Rubripirellula amarantea: one gene and its partner. Each later gene encodes a partner of the first gene's protein in a complex. Links are inferred from orthologs where the notes say so. Each region holds a gene or a part of one and is shown in the gene's direction. Other genes may lie near its edges.

Region 1 (10,039 bases):
TCCGACGATAAAGGGGATGTCGCCCGAACATTCACTGGTCACTGATCAAATGACTGGTCACTCAAGAACACAAAGCAAGGATGCTTTTCTGATGAACATCAACCGCCGCCGATTCGCACTCATTGCGGGATCGCTATTCACGGCCGCTCCGTCGTACGCTGAAGACGCGGGGCTTTCCGAACCCGTTCACCGCGTTGCCAACGCCGCAAGCTTGGAAGCAACGCCCGCTTACGAACATCCGCTCGACCGCGCCCTAGAAATGGCTCGCACCGGGTTGCTAAGTTGTCAACAAAATGTCGACGACTACACCGCGATGCTGGTCAAGCGAGAACGCATCAACGGTGAACTGGGCGAACATGAGTTCATGAACGTCAAAGTCCGTAACCGCAAAGTTCGCAACGGACAAATCGTCCAACCTCTAAGCGTTTACATCAGCTTCCTGAAGCCTTCGTCGGTGAAGGGTCGCGAAGTGATCTATGTGGAAGGCAAGAACAACGGCAACCTGATCGCGCACGAAGGCGGATTCAAAGGCAAGTTCCTGCCAACCGTCACGATTCCCCCAACGGGAATGTTGGCGATGCGTGGCCAACGTTATCCCATGACCGAGATTGGCGTTGAAAATCTTATCGAAAAGCTCATCGAACGAGGCCAGAACGCTCGACGACAACCCGACGTGCAATGCGAGTTTCGCAAGAACGCTCGAGTGAAAGATCGAACTTGCACCGTGTTGCAGGTAACCAGCCCCACCAAAGTGGAAGGCCTGGACTTTCACCAAGCTCAAGTCTTTATCGACGACGCGAACAACCTGCCGATCCGTTACATCGCCTATGACTGGCCGTCGCGTCCGGGTGCACCGTTGGAAGTGATCGAGGAATACAACTACCTCGACCTCAAGACCAACGTTGGATTAACGGACAAGGACTTCGATCCGTACAACGCTGACTACGCTTTCCATTCGAAGTAGCTTACGCGATTCGAAGTAGAACATTCAAAGCCCGGTGAGACCACTCACCGGGCTTTTTTCGTGGACCGAGTTCGCTGCCCCAGTTCCCGTGCGCTGCCGTCACGCACGCCGCGACACGCACGCCGCGACACGCACGCGGCGACACACACGCGGCGACACGCTGATCCATGAGTGCGCGCACACGAGGGCATGGCCTAGCTTGAAAACGCGATTGCCGCAGCATGGCAACATCATGCGACTTGATAAGCCGCGAAATGAAAATGAGCCAACTCGAAATGGCAACGCGGCGCATACCGAACAATCTAATCTGTGCGGCCATGTGCGGCATCCCGCACGATCGGTATGGGCGGACTTCTATGCTTGCATGTCAATAAGCTGGCGGGTGCGGTCGATCAAACCCTTTGTCGCCGCATCGCTTTCATGAGGAAAGCGAACGGTGGTCAATGTTTCGGGGCCAACGAAAGCCCGCGAGTTATCCATCCGCCTCTCAATCAGATCATCCCGAGGACACCATGCTGGTCCTTTCCCGCCACCGAGACGAAAGTATCATGATTGGGGACGATGTCGTGGTGACAATCGTCGATATCCGAGGCGACAAAGTTCGCCTTGGTATTGAAGCTCCCCAGTCGATCCCTGTACACCGCCAAGAGGTCTACGACGCTATCCAGCGCGAAAACCGAAGAGCTGCCCAAACCGGCAGTGGCGCGACCAAGGACATCGAACCGCCGAAGAAGAACTAGGTTCGATCTGTTTGCCGGTCACCAATCGGAGGGCTAATCCATTAGCCCTCCTTTTTTTATGCGCCGATGTAAACGTGTCGCGATTCGAGCGATGGTGTTTGCATGCGAAGGACAAACATCGAACAGGAACAGGAACAGGAACAGGAACAGGGAACGCAATTCGACGTCGGTGCCCACCCCACGTCGGTCTCTGCGGCGTGATATATTCTGAGCAGCTTGACTTGGATTCTTGAAGTCAACGTCCCGCCATCTCGGAGAAGATCATGCCTGACTGCACCCCCTTCCTGCCTTCGCGCCGCGACGTCCTGGCCGCTGCTGCTCTCGCTGCTTTGCCAATGCGAAGTGCGTTCGCTTCGCCCAACGACAAGATTAACTTGGGCGTGATTGGCTTCGGCCCCCGTTGCGAGTACGACCTGACGTCGATGTTGAAGTCAGACCAGATTCGCTGTGTTGCCATGTCAGAAGTGCAAAAGTACCGAGGCGAAAAAGGCAAGAAACTTGTTGATGATGCCTACGGCAACCAAGATTGCCAGATCCACCGCGATTTTCGCGAGCTGCTAGATCGCAAGGATATTGATGCCGTGTTGATCGCCACCGGAGACCGTTGGCACTCGGCCGCTTCGATCTTGGCTGCCGAAGCCGGCAAGGATGTGTACAGCGAAAAGCCTTGCGGCATCACGGTCGAAGCATGCCAGCGTCTGGCCGACACCATGGACCGAACCGGACGCGTTTTTCAAGCGGGAACCCAGCGACGCAGCGTGCCCAATTTCGAGCAAGCCGTGAACCTTGCTCGGTCAGGAGCGTTGGGCAAAATCCACACTCTCCACGCTTCGGTCTATGTACCCGTGATGGACAATGCGTGGCTGCCCGCACAAAAAACTCCGGACAAGGAAACGTGCGATTGGAACATGTGGCTCGGTCCCGCAGCCTGGCGACCGTTCAACCAAAGCTATGTCGACGGTCGATGGCGAGGAATTTGGGACTTTGATTCCGGGGCACGTCTTCTCGATTGGGGTGCTCACACTATTGACCTGTGCCAATGGGCCAACGACGCCGATGACACCATGCCCATTCGATACGAACCTCAAGAAGACAAGATCGTTTGCACGTACGAAAACGGTGTGAAGTTGATTGTCGACTTCTTGAAGGAACCCTTTGGTGATCGTTCACCTCACTACATCACACGGCTGGGCACTTGTCCGGTGCGTTTCGTGGGTGATAAAGGCTCCGTGGAAACAGGCGACAGTGGCGAGATTGTCGTCACACCGGATTCACTGCAAAGCAAGCTGCCCGAAGGTAGCAAGCGAGTTCGCGGTTTAGACGTCTCGATCCATGCTGAAAATTTCTTCGACTGCATCCGATCGCGGAAACCTACCAACGCAAATCAAACGGTGATGCGTCGGTCGCACATCGCATCCCACGCCGCAGCCATTTCGTGGATCGTGGGCCGGACATTGACGTTAGACCCCAAGACGGAAACCTTCGTCAACGATCCGGAAGCCAATCTGTTGTGTTCGCGTCCCGAACGAGATTGGGTGGTCTAAGGAATAACGCCTGACCCATAAACGCCTGCGGTGAAAAGCGTCGCAGGACGAAATCCGTTTACTGTTCTCATTTCGATTGTTGAAGCGTGATCTCCCGTGCTCGCGTTTGCATTTCCGGATCACGCACATACCGGCGGATCACCGCTTCAACATCGTCGCTGATCGAACTGAGGCAGCTAGCGAGCGCCTGCATGGCGACTTGGTGATCAAATCGAATCGCATCGACTAGGTGGGCGCAAATGACTGGCTGCAGGACCACGCATTGCGTTCCACCTCGCCGAACCCAATCGGCGACCGGCAATTGATCAAACGATTCTCGCTGCAACAACCAATCGGCCGAGTCCAGGAATGAACCGTGCGGCAACCCCAGAGCGGTCGCGGATTCGATCGCCGCCAAGACCGTTTGCGGACTGCGTGACTTGCTTAGTCGCATCAAAGCCGATTCAATCGCCGGCGACATTGACTCGGGATTCGCGAACGCAAACGCGGTGATCGCAGACGTTTGCACAGCCTGGTCGGTGGATTTTGTGGCAGCGATGGTCGAATCCAAAACGGCACTCGAAAGATAAGTATCCGCCACCGCCGCTCGTTGACTGACCGTGCGCAGCGCTGCGACTGCCCAATCGGGATCCTCACCCGCAATCCAATTCGCCAATACGGACTCCTCGCGGGTTTCACTGGGCACTCGCGACGCATCCAGTAGTCGTTCGCCGCCTTTGGACTGTAGATCTCGAAAATATCGGAGCGACCGCTTGGCTGTCGCTCGAGCATCCAGACGCAGGCTCGTCATCCAGGCTGGCTTATCGTCCCCGCAAAGTGTTGCAACACACGCCATTGCGAATCCAACTTCCATGGCGTTGTAGTGCCCTAACCGTGACAACGACCAACCCGACCATCCGCCGGTGGACCACTGATCGTCGTACAAAGCCGCGTCAGCAACCAAGACGCCCAACCCCATGATGACAGGAAGCAACATCGTTGTCCGCGGGTCCGTATCCAAGTCTCGATCACCGCGTTTGGTCCAGACGTGAAACGCCAACGCATTGGCAATGGTGGTCACTAATCGCAGATCGTCGTCGGCAACTAGCGAGTTGACCTGAACTTCCGCGGCTGAATCATCGCGGCTTGGCTGATACGCAAAGGCTTCGGTGAGCTGATCGTCATTGACGATTGCTAGCGTCACAGAATGAGGTTCTATTGCCATCCGGCGACACAGCGTTTCATGAACGAATCGCACGCGTTCTTCGCTGTCAAAATCGTCACTTACGGTATTGGCCTTGGCAGGTTCGGCATCGATAAACTCGCTCAGTGAGCTGACCGCTGATTGAGCACAAACGAACTCGCGACCGAAAACGCTGACGGTTCGTCGCACAAGCAACTCGATATCGACGCGTTGGTTCGTTGACAAAGGCGGTCGTGAAGAGAAGAGCCCAAACATGCACGAGAGTGTAATAGTCCCCCGCCCAATCTGCGAGCGGATCAAAGTGACCCTGCGGATGTTGGGTCCCGACTCGCTTGGCTTTGGCTGCTGGCTTTGCCACACGTGCTGGTCAAGAAGCGGTGAACCGGAGTGCGCTGGACGATGATCTGCTGGACGTGAGCGTGCTGAACCGGAGCCTGCTGGACGTGAGCGTGCTGGACGTGAGCGTGCTGAACGTGAGCCTGCTGAACCATGATCTGCTGAGCTCGAGTACGCTAGACCATGGTGCGAGATCGGTAACTTTCGATACACTCTTAGGCTATGCGTTTTGATGAAACTATCGTTGCGATTGCCTCGCCCACTTCGCCCGCCCCCCGAGGCGTCGTTCGACTGTCGGGCTCTGATGCCATGGACGTCCTCGAAACCTTGGGCGTGCCAGCTTGCCAGACCAAAGCTCCGCGACGACTGCGATGCTGCCTTAATCTCAGCGAGCCGATAGGCAGCATCGACGTGGATATACTTCGCTGGCCAACCTCACGAAGCTACACCGGTCAACCCTCGGCGGAAATCCATACGTTTGGTTCACTGCCGATCTTGTCCGGAATCGTCGATTCAGCCATCAAGGCCGGTGCACGTGCCGCTCGACCGGGCGAGTTCACGATGCGAGCTTTCTTAGCGGGACAACTAGACCTCACCCAAGCCGAGGCCGTGCTTGGGGTGATCGAAGCCGAACAACCGGGTTCGCTCGATCATGCGCTGCGGCAGCTTTCGGGCAATCTTTCACAACCGCTAGGGCAACTTCGCAGCGAACTGCTGAACTTGCTTGCGGATGTCGAAGCCGGCCTGGACTTTGTCGACGAAGACATTGAGTTCGTCAGCGACAAAACACTGTTGGCACGGTTGACCGACATCGCGGCAATCGTTGCGGAAACGATCGAGCAAATTCGATCGCGGGGCGGAACCTCATCCGCCACGACGATCGCTTTGTGCGGTGACCCCAACGCTGGAAAGAGTCGACTGCTGAATGTTTTAGCTGGACAAGAGATTGCGATCGTTGCTGACTTAGCCGGCACGACGCGCGACTTCGTTTCAGCTAATGCTCACATCGGCCTTCACGCGGTGATGCTGCAGGACACCGCCGGTTTGGAGAAACCGCGAGTCGAAACTCCGAGCGATGGACTAAACCATGAGATTTCAGATTTGGCTCAACAGCAAACCGCTCGCGTGATCCGCGAAGCTGGGTTTCGATTGTGGTGCGTTGACGGCAGCCGCGATGACTTCGATACCGCAGCCGACCAAGTGCGTGAACTAGCGAGCTCAAGTGCAAAACCCGGCGTGATCGATTTATTCCTCGCCACCAAAGGCGACCTTGTCGACAAGGATCGTGAAGGTTGGATCCTCTGCAGTTCCGCCACGGGCAAGGGAATCGAGAACCTGAAGGATCAAATATCAAACGCGATTGCCGCTCGCGACGCAGAACAATCTGGTTCGATCATCGGTACCGCCGCTCGGTGCAGCGAAACACTGCTTCGAGCCAAAGAAGCGATCAACGACGCGATCACGCAAGTGCGACAACAATCGGGACACGAATTCGTTTCGTCTGATTTGCGTCTGGCGGCACAGTGCATCGGCGAAGTGACGGGCGAGGTTTACAACGAAGACATTCTCGACCGAGTGTTCAGCCGATTCTGCATCGGAAAGTAGTCAAGGCGAAAACCCACCTAAGCGAACTCGACCCCGCGAGCCTGCTCGACGATCTCAGTTGCCTGGTCGTGACCGAGGCCCAGTTGCTCAAGCAGCGCGATCAACGTTTCGCGACTGTAGCGACGACTGAAACGTAACTGCATCACATTGCCATCCTCTCCCGTCAATTCAATTGAATTCATCACCCATCCTTCTTTGACAACCGGCAATGGATCCGAGGGAACGCAGTGTTGCTTCGATGGCATCCACCAATTCGCTTCGCAAAACACCAGTTGGTCATCCGAGCGACTTAGCTTTAAACGACTCTTGGCATGAAAGGGCCCGAAGTCGCCCTGCGGGAACACAATCAATTCCGGCTTGCGTGGCTTTCCAAATCCGGTCCACAACTTTGCCAGAACGGGATCCAAAATCATCGTTCGATAGAATCGCACCCGTCGACTGATCCAACGCAGCATCAGTGCGGCTACAAGAAGCACGACAAGATTAATACCGGTGGCGATCGTGGGGCTTAGTGCGTAGACGGCCATTAACGCCGCGCACAACGACTTGTTGCACACTTCAAAAACAGCATCCAAGAAGGGCACCGGCGTCAACCAGACTAGAAACTCAAAGAAGAACTTGACGCTATTGATGACCAAGATGTTGATCACCATGGCAATCGAAAGCAACGTATCTAGGGTGAAGCTGACCACACCGAAATGCATCACCTTCACCGACATAACCGCCACTGCTTCCTCGCCGATGCCTGGATTGTCCATCGACATGACGAGTTTGATTACCAGTAAGATTACGATCACAGCGTACGTTTCTAAACGATCAACCGCTTGGGCAAACGGCTTACTGACCTTGGTTAACCGCGGCAGGCTTGTCAAAAGCGTCAGCCCCAGAAACACGAAGAACAACCATTCATTCTTAAGTGGACCCGACGTTCCCAAGATGGCATTGTCAGTCATCCAGGTAGGTCCCCAGAGTGCCAGTCCGGACAAGCATGTCACACCGAAGAACGGCGAAAGAGCGACGGGAGCGAGCGGGCCCAGCCAATCGACGATCCCCGAACTGGTCGCCCAACCGCTAGCCGCAGCTATGTCTTCGGCATCAATGGGCCCTTCTAGATTCCGCTCGAGCGATTCGGCGCTGAATGTTTTTTCGCTGACTGGTTCTTCACTAATTGGTTTTTCGCTGGCCGTTTCGACCGCATTGTCCTGAGCCGTCAGAACCGCCGATTGAAAGACGGGAGGCGATATCAGCGTGATGAAAATCAAAAGCGGAAGAACCGGTTTCATGTTGGCTCGCCCTTGGGTGCTGGGTGCTGGGTGCTGGCTCTTTCGTAAGGTCGGCCATCATTGCCGCTTAACCCGCTGATCATTCAGAACTCAAGTTCCTCATCAAGTTCATCGTCATCGTCGTTGTCATCGAAGCTAAGGAGATCATCTTCGTCGTCGTCGTCATCATCTTCGTCATCAAAGTCAATCGACTCACCACGCTCGAGCAACTCGGGCGGCGGCGTTTGCCCGTCCTGAGGAACCCAGCGAATGGTTTCTCGCGGTGGATCCGACAACGCATCGTAACATTCCATCGCTAGCCATGTGACATCGCCGGGCCCGTCGGCCGTATCACCATCTTCGACTTCGTCTTCATTGGACAACATGTACAGCGAAGCACTGCGAAGGAAGCTCTCGACGTCACTAGGTTCAAACGAATCCGCAAAGTAGATCGCTTCCAAGTCAGGCAAGTCGAATTGCCCGTTGCCCACGGTGTCCATTAGCGACCAATCATCTTCGGCGCGAAACAAACGCACGTTGGTCCACATGTCCAAAGGCGGCAATTCGTTGTTCCAAGCGTAATTGAGCCCGCGACGCAGTCCGTCACTATCCCGCAACACTTCGCCACCGGGATTGAAATAACAAATGGCTTCGTCAGCTTCTAGGATCGCCGTGACAGCGCGGGTCGCGAATTCAAGCTCTTCGACGGGATCGTAATCGTCGGGCACCAACGGTAAATCTTCGTCGTCATCATCGGGACCCTCGGCACCGAGCACGTAGCTGATCAAGATTCGCACGTGCGATGTGTGTTCTTGAAAACGCTCGCCGCCGTCTTCCCAGCCCCAAGATTGTTCGCCGGATCGCTTCAAGCAACCCGGATAGGCCAGCGGACCATACTGTCCCAGCGACCAAGCGACAAACCGCTCGGGTGATTCGTCGGGGTCGCCCATGTCGTCAGGCCAGACCGCATTGGACGGCGTGATCAACAGATGCCCGCCGACTTCAGGCCGAAACGAATAGACGAGCGTTTGCGGCGAATCGAGATCTTCGAGTGAATCGTGAGTGCCCAGGAACTCGAAGCTACTGAGCAACTCTTGAAGACGCTCCACCGACAGCGACTGACGCAACAGGACACACATGCCCTGAGTAAACAGTCCTTTGGCCATCAGGGTCCTCGTTTGCGTGTCGAATCGTTCAAACCGAAGATTTTACCCCAGCAACGTGCGGCTCACGAGGGGGCGGGCGGGTTGTCAACGAAGTGGCACAACACCGATGAATTTTTCAGACAAAGCGACGAATTCGGGAACCCGCCAACGGTGCCCCGCCTTAGGCTGCTCGTCGTGCCGGCGGCATTGGATCGCCCGTTCGCGTTGGCATCGGTAACACATCGTGCTGCGAATCGTCTTGATCTTGCACAGGAAGATGTTCCACAGGAGTGCGATTAATGGCGTTCATTCCCAACCACTCGCCCAACCGTGTCGTGCGAACGAATGCTTCATAGCTGACCAGTGAAACGGCTGTGGCCAAGATCGTTGCCATGACCGCCTTGATCGACGGAAGGACGTTGGGCAGCAACCACTTCAAATCCAGGTGAATCAGACCTAACACAGGATGATGAACAAGGTAGACCCAAAACGAAGCCGCCGCTAAATACTTCATCGTCGCGGACAATCGCACCACATACCTTAGTGCAAGCGACAAGATAATCACGCTGCCCAGCATCGAGGACGCCGCAGTCGCCATGGCAAGGATGCCCGAAGACGCCCGCTGGTTCGATGTAAACTGGCTCGATGCAAGACTTGCGGAACTAAATTGCGGAGCACCCAGATCAGCCGAGTGGGCATCATTCGCTTGGGCATCATTCGCGCTGAGTGTCGCTGCGGTGGGGAACGAATTTTGTTCGAGTGACCAGATTCCCAATAGCACCGTCGCTACCATCACACATCCGCCGACACCGACCCAACGAGGATGCAAGTTTCGCAGTCGGTCGACACCAAATTCGCTGCGTGCAATCACGATCCCCAAGGCAAAGAACATCGCGTTGTAAATCCATTTACTTGCGACTGGCATGAACGCGTGCTGAAAACCCCAAATGACTTCGGGACGAAAGTAGATCGTGATTGCCGCAACGATAAATAGTGCTGCGACCACGCGCTCGGTCGAAACCGACTTGCACGATGCGAATCGCTTGAATCGTTTTGAGGCGACGACCGATATTGCGAACACGGCGATGTAAGAGAACAAATAGTGCAGGAACCACAGGTGCCCGAGTCCCCACAAGTGACGGTCGACGTCGCCATCGAACTTAAGACTCTTCAATTTGACAGGGGGAACAATGCCTTCGCATACCCAACTGAATACCCACACGTACAAGTCGAGCGGCAGGATCACCAACAAAGCAAACA
Region 2 (10,034 bases), on another replicon or contig:
CCATTGCCACGACTCTTGCTGATCAAGTAGTCCGAGGCTCGAGCGAGTTCTCGGGCATACGGCCCTTGAGTCGTCGTGCTGCCACTGGCGATCAATGCGGTTCCGGCCAAAGCCGCCATCGCCGTTGGGTAGACCTGAGTGTTCCACTGACCGCGGGACGACTGCGTGCGGCTGAGCCAGGCTAAACCTTTTTCGATGGCATCGTCCCATCTGGCGCGACGTTCGTCAGCCCAAGCGGGGCTGCCGGGAACGGCGACTCCCCCAGCGGTCAGCAGGGTGGCGGTTCGTAGCCAATCGCGTCGGTTAATCATGGGAAACTCACATACAGATTGCGAATGGCGGGAAGTCCTTGATGTCCAGCCCTCGTAGGCGGGCAAACGCTAGCGAGACAGCCAAGGGGTGTACGATTCTGCTATTACTTTATCACCTTATCGTGACTGTCTCGTGAAGCCCACTTTTTCGTTGGCAGATTGGACAAAAGAAGGTGCTTCGCTGAGCCTGAACGATGCGACGGATGTTGGCTTTACCACAACGCCCACATGGAACGTCCGCTCGATCGTACACCCGATGGTGATTTTGATAGCTTCCCTCGGTATTCAAAGCATTTCGATAGGTTCCGTCGGACAAAGTGCTGCCTTCGTGTTCAATGGCATCTTCAAGCACATTCAGTGTGCATTCCTGGATTCGCTGCCACTGGACCCGCGAAAGTTTGTCGCATCGTGTTCGCGGATCTATTCCAGCTAAGAACAAAATTTCGGCGGCATAAAGGTTGCCAATGCCCGCTACGGCCGCTTGGTCGAGCAACGCGACCTTGATCGCTCGTCGACTTGAACCCAGGTTCTCTCGCAATTGTTCGGCAGTAATGCATAACGCATCTGCACCCAATTTTGCATCCACCATGGAAGCCATTTCGGCGGGATGAAGCAAGCGAACCGTTCCGAGGCCACGTCGATCCCAAAACAACAATTGATCAATAGGACCGCCCAAATCAGTTGAGCCAGTCGATTCACCTGCGCCAGTCGATTCGTTTGGACGAGACGACTTAGTGGAACCAGCCGACAAGTTCAAACGCAGACGAAGGTGGTCGGTCGTCGGAGGTTCGGCCAGCAACACGAGACCCGTCATCCTGGGTTCAATCACAATTGTTTGGCTATCGTCGAGGTGGATTGTGACCCGTTTCCCACGTCGGCCCACGTTGACAACGACACGGTCACGAACGCGGCGATCGAAGGCATCAATGCGAGGCTGCAGCAAAATTGGCCGCCGAGTGCAGGCCGGACGCTCGGCACTGGTGATTCGGCAACCCAAAATTGGCAGGATTCCGCGACGCATCGTTTCGACTTCAGGAAGTTCAGGCATGGTGTTAATTGTCGGTGGTCTCGGCCAAGCGAACAAGCGTCAGCTTTTTCCGCCGCACGGCTAGGCTAGATCAACGATCCGCACTGCTGCACGATCTAAAACTGGCTTTTCGTGGTTCCCCTTGTCTATGTTGACCCTGTTTATAAGCGTCTTCTGTCATCGGTTGCCTGCTAGCTACTTAGGGCTAGTGTTTCGTTGAACCGGAGGCGTCGGTATAGTTCGGGATTCGACCAAGATCTTGTTCCACTCGACAGGTAAGACTTTTGAACTCGTCAAACGATCGCTCCTATCCCATTTCGCGGATCGTATTGTTCTTTGCGCTCGCGTTGATCGGCGTTGTGGCTGACTTGTGGTCTAAAGCGGCTGTGTTTTCAGCCCGCGGGTTGCCTGGCGAGAAATCACCGTATTGGATTATCGATGGAATCTTCGGAATCGAAACGGCGGTCAACATTGGGGCGGTGTTCGGGTTAGGAGCAGGGAAGGGCACCTTCTTCGCCGTGTTTTCCATCATTGCCGGGATTGCAATTCTGGCTTGGTTGTTCAAGTTCGGTGCGGCGGAGTCATTGTGGTTGACTTGGGCACTCGGACTGATCTGCGGCGGCATTCTGGGCAACCTCTACGATCGACTGGGCATGTGGTGGGAACCTGGCTTTCCCGAGCCCTGGAAGAGTGGGGTGCGAGATTGGATTTTGTTTCGTATCGAGGGCTTGCCGATGTTCGACCCCTGGCCCAACTTTAACATCGCCGATTCGCTGCTGGTCGTTGGTGCCGCGATGCTGATGATCCAGTCAATCTTTCTTGCTCGCGATCCTGAATCGACCCATAGCTCCCCACAAGAACTTCAAAACTAAAACCGCGACGGGAACAAGGAATCTAACCATGAACACGCAACGTGATCCCAGCCAATGGCAAGATCTGCATGAAGGTCGCTTGGCTGCAATGATTGAAGTTGCCACCGCAGCCGGGGCTCATACTTTGAAATACTTCCGCAATCCGGAATTGACCTTCGATGCAAAGAGTGACGCGTCGCCGGTGACGATCGCGGACCGCGAAGCAGAGCAATTGGTTCGTGACTTGATCACCGAACGATTTCCCACGGATACCATGCAGGGGGAAGAGTTCGCTGAAAAATCAGGCTCAAGTGACTATCGCTGGGTCGTTGACCCAATCGACGGAACGAAGTCGTTCATCTGCGGCGTGCCGTTGTACTCGACCTTGCTGGCTTTGGAGTGGAAAGGCGAACCTCTGGGGGGCGTGATTTTCATTCCCGCACTGAATGAAATCATCGTGGCGGCGATGGGGCATGGAAGCTGGGTTCGCGTTTGCGATGCTTCGTGGCAAGCGGCTCGTGTTTCCAATAAGACAAGTATTGACGAAGCCGTGTTCGTGGTGAGCCAAGTGGATTCGTTTGCACAGCGAGGTGCCAAGTCAGGGTACGAGTCCCTTGAATCATCAGCGTTTATTACCCGGTCTTGGGGTGATGGCTATGGTTACCTGATGGTTGCCACCGGTCGCGCCGATATCATGGTCGACCCAATTTGTAATGCCTGGGACGTCGCTGCGATCCTTCCGATAATTGTCGAAGCGGGTGGGACATTCACCGATTGGAAGGGCGTTGTAACGTGCCGTGGTGGTGATGGAGTTGGCACGAATGGCAAACTGCACAACGAAGTCTTGAAAGCCCTGGGTTCCAAGTGAACTAGGAACCTGAAAGGGTCTGGAATCCACGGATGCGGGCTCGAGGTGCAAGGCCTTGCGCGTCAATCGGTGTGTCAAGAATGTACGTTCCGACATTGCCAGCTTTATCGGTCGCGTCGAGTCGTAAGTAGAACGCACGCGGCAAACCAGGATCGGCAGGCCACGCGTAGTCGCCATCGTTCCGCAAGCCGCCGGCGATAGTGGTCCAGGGACCATCGACGCTTTCGCTGTACGACAATGCAATCGGACGCTCTTTCAAATTCGAGTCGTCGCACTCGTATTGAATTACAAGTGACCCGACGCGATCCCCTTGTCCGTAACGGGCTCCGCTAATTCGAACTTCAGGTGCCTGTTTGTCGACAACGACAACGATGTCCGGAAGATCGCCTGCGAGCGGTCGTGCGCTGGTCAAGCCGCTGCTGCCGACAACGACGATGCGATAACTGAATACGCCTTCTTCACGTGTTTCAATATCAAAGGGACTTGATTTGTCGGGATCGCGTCCCCAAAGTTTCCAAGAGGCACCTTCATCGATGCTGCCGTAGAGTTCAATTGCCTCGACGCCTTGGCTGCCGACGGCTTCGAGGACATAGTCCAAGCTGAATCGTTCGCTGTCACTAAAACGCACGGGTACGCGCGATAGCACCTGGGATCGCAAGTTCGGTGATGGTGATTGCACGGACGGACGATTGGCGACGTTGCGATCGCTGGCACTTCCAGTTTCGTCTTCGTTGCTGCTGTACTTCGGTGGCACCACACTGCGTTCAGACAAAGGCCGCATCGCCTCTTGAACTGAGCGAGATCGTTGACGACTAAGCTCAGGTGCCTTGGGTTGTTCCGAACGGGATTGCGGATCAACCGATGGGGCGGGCGCCGGAATGGTTTCCGGCAGCGGCGGATGAGGACTGGCCTGCTGTGGACTCGTCAAACCAAAGCCGTTACTGATCTGTTCGAGTGTTGCTGGTGGCGGCAGGGTTTCAATCGCAGGGTTCGATTGCGCGACCGGCCGTGTGGGAAGTCCAGCGGGAAGCCCCACAGGTGCGCTTGTACGCGTGGACGATAAATTGTTCATCGCGCCGCGGTAAGGGTTTGCCATGGCGTTTGGAGCATAGCCGTAACCAGCCATCGCACCGCTGGCGAATCCTTGCGGGACTGCGTCGGCGAACTGGCGAGGGTAGGCCGGTTGAGCGTTGCCATAGATCGGCGACAAGGAGGCATCGGCATAGCGGGGCCCAGGTGCCTCGGCGATACGAGGCTTGCGAATCATCCTATCGGCAACACTTTGATTGCCAGCTTTGTCGCGGGCGACCATGCGAACCGACAATTGGTCCCAGTCGTCCTGGGTCGAAAAGTGAACGGCGCCGGCTTTCTTGAGCAGAGCCGAATCGATGTCAGCCCACTGCTGCATTCGATCGGTAATGTACCGGATCGTAATGTCTGAAATATCGGTCGCGTCGTCGATCGTTGCAAACACAGCCACTCGTCCATCGCCGTCGGAGTCCACCGACAACTCGATTCGCGGTTCAGTCGTGTCGACAAAGATCTTTCGCTGGGGTTGGATTTGGCCAGGTTGAAGATCGTGAGCCGGTGGTTGAGCTTGGCTTGTCTTGGCCTCGGTGGTCCAAGTCGCAAACCAGTATTCGCCGTCACGGTCAGCAACGAATTCGAATTCTTGCGGTTTCCCGTTCTTCGAGGTTTTCGCTGCTACCCAACGCCATTGTTGAGAATCCGAGGCTGGATCGGCGACGTACAGGTGGACGTTCACCGGTCCATTAGGTTGGTCGTTTACCGTGAACGGGATGGAAAACGATTTTGCGCCTAGGATGAAGCTGTCGGGGCTGGGCTTAGCGACGGGGGCCGCCGACTGTCCTGGTCGAATAGGAGCATGGGTGGTGTTCGCGGTTGTACTGCCGCTGGTAACGGTCGAATCGGGGTTGCTCACCTCGACAGCCGACGCAGTGTCTATCAGCATGGGGACCAACAAAAACGGTGCTGCGGCCCAGAGAAGGCGTTCGCGAATATTCCCGCGAATCCCGAGGGAGTCTCTAAGGATTTTCGAAAAACGTCTGCGGAGTCCAGATTGACTCTTCTTGCCCGCCATTTGCATCGTGATACTTCGACTGAGAACTGCGGATAATACGTCAAGCACATTGAGAAACGTGTGAAACAGATGCGGAACAAGAAATTCCGCATCGATCGACTCCACCTCAAATCGGCTTCGACGTTTAACGATGCAAACTAAAGAAAAAATATGAACGCCTGTCTTTATTACTATGACGTCATCGTGATCGGTGCTGGGCACGCCGGGACGGAAGCCGCTGCTGCTGCGGCTCGGCTCGGAGCCAAAACGGCTCTGTTGACCACGAACCTTGACACCGTCGGTCAAATGTCGTGCAACCCGGCGATCGGCGGCGTTGCCAAAGGACAAATCGTCCGCGAGGTCGACGCGCTGGGTGGATTGATGGGAGAGGCGATCGACGCCACGGCCATCCAGTTTCGAATGCTCAACCGGCGCAAGGGCCCGGCGATGCATAGCCCGCGAGCTCAGGCCGACAAGAAGGCCTATCAACAGTTCATCAAGCATCGGATTGAACTGCAAGACAACCTCGACCTGAGGCAAGAGACGGTCGAAGATTTGATCATTGATGAAAGCGGCGAGTCACCACAAGTTGCCGGTGTCCGCGTCCGTGGCAACGCCGAGTACCGAGCGCCAACGATTGTGCTTACGACCGGCACGTTCCTGCAAGCGATCATGCACACCGGTGAAGCCAAGACAGCCGGCGGTCGTGGGGGCGAAGGAACCACATCGGGTATTAGCGGAGCACTCGCTCGGCTTGGCTTTGAAGTGGAACGTTTCAAAACCGGGACGCCGCCCCGTTTGAATGCTCGCACGATCGATTACTCGAAACTCGAAGAGCAACCCGGCGATGATGATCCCCAAGGGTTTTCGTTCTTGACTGACAAAGTGGTCACCGAGCAAGTTCCCTGTCACATCACTTACACAAACGAATCTGTTCACGAGTTGATTCGAGCCAACCTCGATCGCGCGCCGATGTACTCGGGCCAAATCAATTCACAAGGTCCAAGATACTGTCCGTCAATCGAGGACAAGGTGGTTCGCTTCGCGGATAAGTCTCAACATCAATTGTTCCTGGAACCTGAGGGCCATGACACCCAAGAGGTCTACGTTAACGGGATCTCGACGAGTTTGCCGCGGGACGTTCAGGATGAGATGTTCAAGCGAATCGAAGGACTCCAAAATGCCTCGATCATGCGCTATGGATACGCCGTGGAGTACGATTTTTGTCCACCGACTCAGTTGTGGTCGCACCTGGAATCCAAGTCGGTCAAAGGATTGTTTTTCGCCGGCCAGATCAACGGCACGACCGGTTACGAGGAAGCTGCCGGCCAGGGATTGATTGCCGGTCTGAACGCAGCGCTGACCGTTGCTGGAAAACCTACGTGGGTGCCATCGCGAGACCAAGCATACATCGGCGTGTTGGTTGACGATTTGGTGACTGCCGGCACCGACGAACCCTATCGAATGTTCACCAGCCGCGCCGAGTATCGTTTGCTGCTGCGTCAGGACAACGCGGATCGCCGACTCACCGCGCAAGCAGATTCGTTGGGGCTAATTTCCAGTGAACGTCGGGAACGATTCGCTAAGAAATTGGCGGATATTGATCGTGGCTTTGAATTGCTCAAAGCGACGCGTGTCGCGGATACTCCGGGTGATGTGTACCTGCGTCGGCCCGAGGTGGATTGGTCCACGATGTGTCAAGTAAACTCGGAACTTCAAGCAATCGAATCCTCAGCGGCGCAGCAGTGCTTGTTTGATATCAAGTACGAGGGCTATATCTCTCGACAGAAAATGGAAGTCGAGAAGGCTCAGCGGTTGGCTGGAAAGCGGATCCCGGCCACGTTCGACTACGCCAAAATCAGGGCGCTTCGGAACGAAGCGCGTGAGAAGTTCTGTAAGGTGCGACCGTTAAGTCTGGACCAAGCCAAACGGATCAGTGGAATCACACCCGCCGACATCGCGTTGGTTTTGGCCTACCTCGAAGCAAAGTAGGGAAAGCAAGTTGGCAAGTCGAATCGGGGAAATCAAATTTCGGCTTTCTATTTTTGTTGGTCATCGACGAAGTCGTTCTTCTACTCTTGCTCCGGTTTGCCCCAACCGCGAACGCAACGCAATTCGCGGAAGTCACGCAATTCACCGGGCTTATCTTGGCGTGATTACCCCAAGTGGGTGCATCGCTTTTTTCTTCGCTTCCTCGACGCATTCATTTAAATCAATGATTAGCAACAACTTACGGCGAATGAATCGATCTTGACCGAGTTGGTTAAAACGATAGAATTCGTCGACGAGGCAAGCTTGGAAAGGCAGAGAGGCTTGGAGCTTCTTGCTGCTTGCGTTCTTCACGTAATCTGGCATTGAAATGTGCTAGTGCGGTGGAGCGGCGAGTTTGTTAAAGGAGGGCCATTGGTGAATGGTCGAGTGGACGTCGCGCAGCGGATGCGTGGGATTTCTCGGCCGTATGTTTCGTCGATTTTCTTAGCGCTAACGGACTCGCTTGAGTCAACGCACTAAGCAATTTTGCGGCACTCACTAACGGTTCGCTTTGGTTTCAATGCACGGTTTCGGGAATGTCTCGTCGCTGTTGCCCGTGAATTCAAGGCATCGGTTCATTCTGACAAGGCTAGTCATGCAGGGAGGATGGTTTCTGCCATGACCACTAAAACGGTATTTACGACAGGCGAAGCGGCGAAGATCTGTAAGGTCAGCCAGCAAACAATCATTCGTTGTTTCGACAACGGGTCGTTGAAGGGCTTTCGCGTTCCAGGCAGCAAGTTTCGGCGGATTCCCCGCGAACAGCTTTACCTGTTCATGAAAGACAACGGGATTCCCACCGATGCTCTTGAAAGCGGAAAGAAGAAACTCTTGATCGTCGATGACGACCAAGATCTCGTTGATTTGATGAAAGACGGATTCGATCGTGACGGTCGGTTCGATATTCGAACCGCGAATAACGGTTTTGATGCCGGCATGGGTGTGAAAGAGTTCCGACCGGACTTGGTTGTGCTCGACGTTATGCTCCCCGATATCAATGGCAAAGAAGTTTGCCAACGTGTTCGCACGGACCCCACGATGGACACGGTTAAGATCCTGTGCATCTCGGGGATGGTCGAACACAATAAAGTCGACGCACTTAGGGCTGCCGGCGCCAACGATTTCATGCAGAAGCCTTTCTCGATTGACGATCTAGTCAATCGCGCTTGCGACCTGTTGGAAATTGAACGCGGCGTAACGAACTAGTCGTGGATAAACCTAAGCCGCCGACCGGGCCTAGCGTGGTCGACGGCGATGGTGGAATGGCGTTCGATTCGGTTCGAAGCGAACTCATTCCTGCATTGGCGTCGAGCAATGACGCTGTGGCGATTCCTGTTTCGAGTTTTCCTGGGTCATCCATTTCAAACGACTTCCCCGTTGCCATGACGCAAAGGACGGACTCGATGGCGTGGTTGCCCTGCATCCGGCGTGGATCTCAGCGATGGTGGTTACCACGATCGTTGGATGCGACTGATGCAATCATTCGCCTTTTGCTTTCTAAAGAGCGATCACAGGCGATTCCGAGGTCATTGGTCGATCACTTGTCGGGGGTGATCCAGCGCGATGCACCTTTGTTGATCTTTTGCGCTGTCCACATCGACGCGTCGCAGGTTGAGGTCACTGACCTTGCTCGTTGGTTGATCGATCATGCGACGGGTTGCTTTGCCAATGGGGACGCGTACTTAGGGTTTGAACCTCCTCAGATCGACGTTGCTAAGCAGACTCAAAAGCTTAGCGATCACTTCCGAACCTTGCCCGTTGATTTGTGGATGAACGACGCATCGTTGTGGTTGGAAACTTTCGGACCGCCGGTTCCCGTGGCGTGGCAACAACAATGGCCCACGGTGGTTGCACCGACAAACGGCGCGGTCCAATCTTTGTCCGCAGACGTTGAAGGCGATTCGCTTCAGCAACTTGCTCGTCAAGTTGAACAGCATCGATCACTTGAACGATCGTTTGACGAACGACTCCACAAGAACAAACTCGGTGCGGTGAAACAACTCGCTTACGGATTGTCTCACGAGATCAACAATCCGTTGGCCAATATTTCTACCCGTGCCCAGCAGCTTCAGAAAGACGAAAAGGATCCCGCGCGAGTCGCGACCTTGCAGCGGATCATTGATCAAGTCTACCGCGCGCATGAAATGATCGCGGACCTGATGTTTTACGCCAATCCGCCTCAGGCTCAGGCGAAGCCCGTTGATGTCGTCGCGGAAATCCGTCGTGTGGTCGATTCGTTTCGTGAAGAGACCAAACGCCAGACCATTCGCTTGGAAGTGAGTCTTCCCGAGGATCCCATCGAGCTGACGGTGGATCGGTTGATGATTGGCGAGGCTTTGCGAGTTCTGATTCGCAATGCGGTTGATGCAATCGGTTGCCAAGGAACCATTGTAGTATCCGTCGTGCAAGACAGTGACATGGTTCGGATTCATGTTGCCGATAGCGGGCCCGGGCTATCGAGCGAAGCTCGCCAGCACGCGTTTGATCCGTATTATTCAGGTCGCGAAGCTGGTCGCGGTCTGGGGTTGGGGCTGTGCCGAGCCTATCGTATCGCTCGGCTACACCAGGCCGATATCACGCTGGCAGGCGGTCCCGCCGGATGCGTCGCGACACTTTCTTTGAAACGACACGCCTAGGACTGGTTTCCAATAGCCGCAAGTATTTGCTGCGATTGGGCCGACAATCGGGCGTTTGGATGCTGTGATGCCACGTCGACTTAGTGTTTCGACACGTCTAGCCTCATTGACGTGACTTGTTGATAATCACAGCAAATCTCAAGAAACCGTGTTCCCCTGGCGTTGCTGCATGCTTGATTCTGTCCCCGAAATACTCCGATTGCAGGCTGAAGGCGAATTGTCTGCCGTCG

The links.
Region 2: the proteins of Pla22_RS14730 (region 1) and mnmG are in contact, whole or in part, in a solved structure (PDB 9HIP), measured with the Escherichia coli proteins. The link is inferred for Rubripirellula amarantea from one-to-one orthologs.

What each region holds. Positions count from the first base shown.
Region 1 is NZ_SJPI01000002.1:329,466-339,504, reverse strand. What follows is about bases 4,267-7,180. They hold Pla22_RS14730 (tRNA modification GTPase), read left to right. Parts: upstream 4,267-4,989; coding sequence 4,990-6,372; downstream 6,373-7,180. Other genes in these bases: Pla22_RS14725 (hypothetical protein), read right to left, coding at 6,390-7,180; Pla22_RS14735 (hypothetical protein), read left to right, coding at 4,764-5,000; Pla22_RS14740 (hypothetical protein), read right to left, coding at 4,267-4,656. In the rest of the region: Pla22_RS14755 (DUF1571 domain-containing protein), read left to right, coding at 92-964; carbon storage regulator CsrA, read left to right, coding at 1,477-1,704; Pla22_RS14745 (Gfo/Idh/MocA family protein), read left to right, coding at 1,968-3,248; more of Pla22_RS14740, read right to left, coding at 3,316-4,266; more of Pla22_RS14725, read right to left, coding at 7,181-7,655; Pla22_RS14720 (DUF4261 domain-containing protein), read right to left, coding at 7,739-8,800; Pla22_RS14715 (acyltransferase family protein), read right to left, coding at 8,961-10,039. UniProt on the Escherichia coli protein: Exhibits a very high intrinsic GTPase hydrolysis rate. Involved in the addition of a carboxymethylaminomethyl (cmnm) group at the wobble position (U34) of certain tRNAs, forming tRNA-cmnm(5)s(2)U34.
Region 2 is NZ_SJPI01000001.1:1,091,583-1,101,616, reverse strand. What follows is about bases 4,810-7,718. They hold mnmG (tRNA uridine-5-carboxymethylaminomethyl(34) synthesis enzyme MnmG), read left to right. Parts: upstream 4,810-5,308; coding sequence 5,309-7,129; downstream 7,130-7,718. Other genes in these bases: Pla22_RS04005 (hypothetical protein), read right to left, coding at 7,280-7,492; Pla22_RS04015 (hypothetical protein), read right to left, coding at 4,810-5,263. Outside these bases: Pla22_RS04035 (prenyltransferase/squalene oxidase repeat-containing protein), read right to left, coding at 1-311; Pla22_RS04030 (Fpg/Nei family DNA glycosylase), read right to left, coding at 424-1,359; Pla22_RS04025 (signal peptidase II), read left to right, coding at 1,623-2,210; hisN (histidinol-phosphatase), read left to right, coding at 2,239-3,057; more of Pla22_RS04015, read right to left, coding at 3,059-4,809; Pla22_RS04000 (response regulator), read left to right, coding at 7,787-8,374; Pla22_RS03995 (sensor histidine kinase), read left to right, coding at 8,377-9,804; Asp-tRNA(Asn)/Glu-tRNA(Gln) amidotransferase subunit GatA, read left to right, coding at 9,974-10,034. UniProt on the Escherichia coli protein: NAD-binding protein involved in the addition of a carboxymethylaminomethyl (cmnm) group at the wobble position (U34) of certain tRNAs, forming tRNA-cmnm(5)s(2)U34.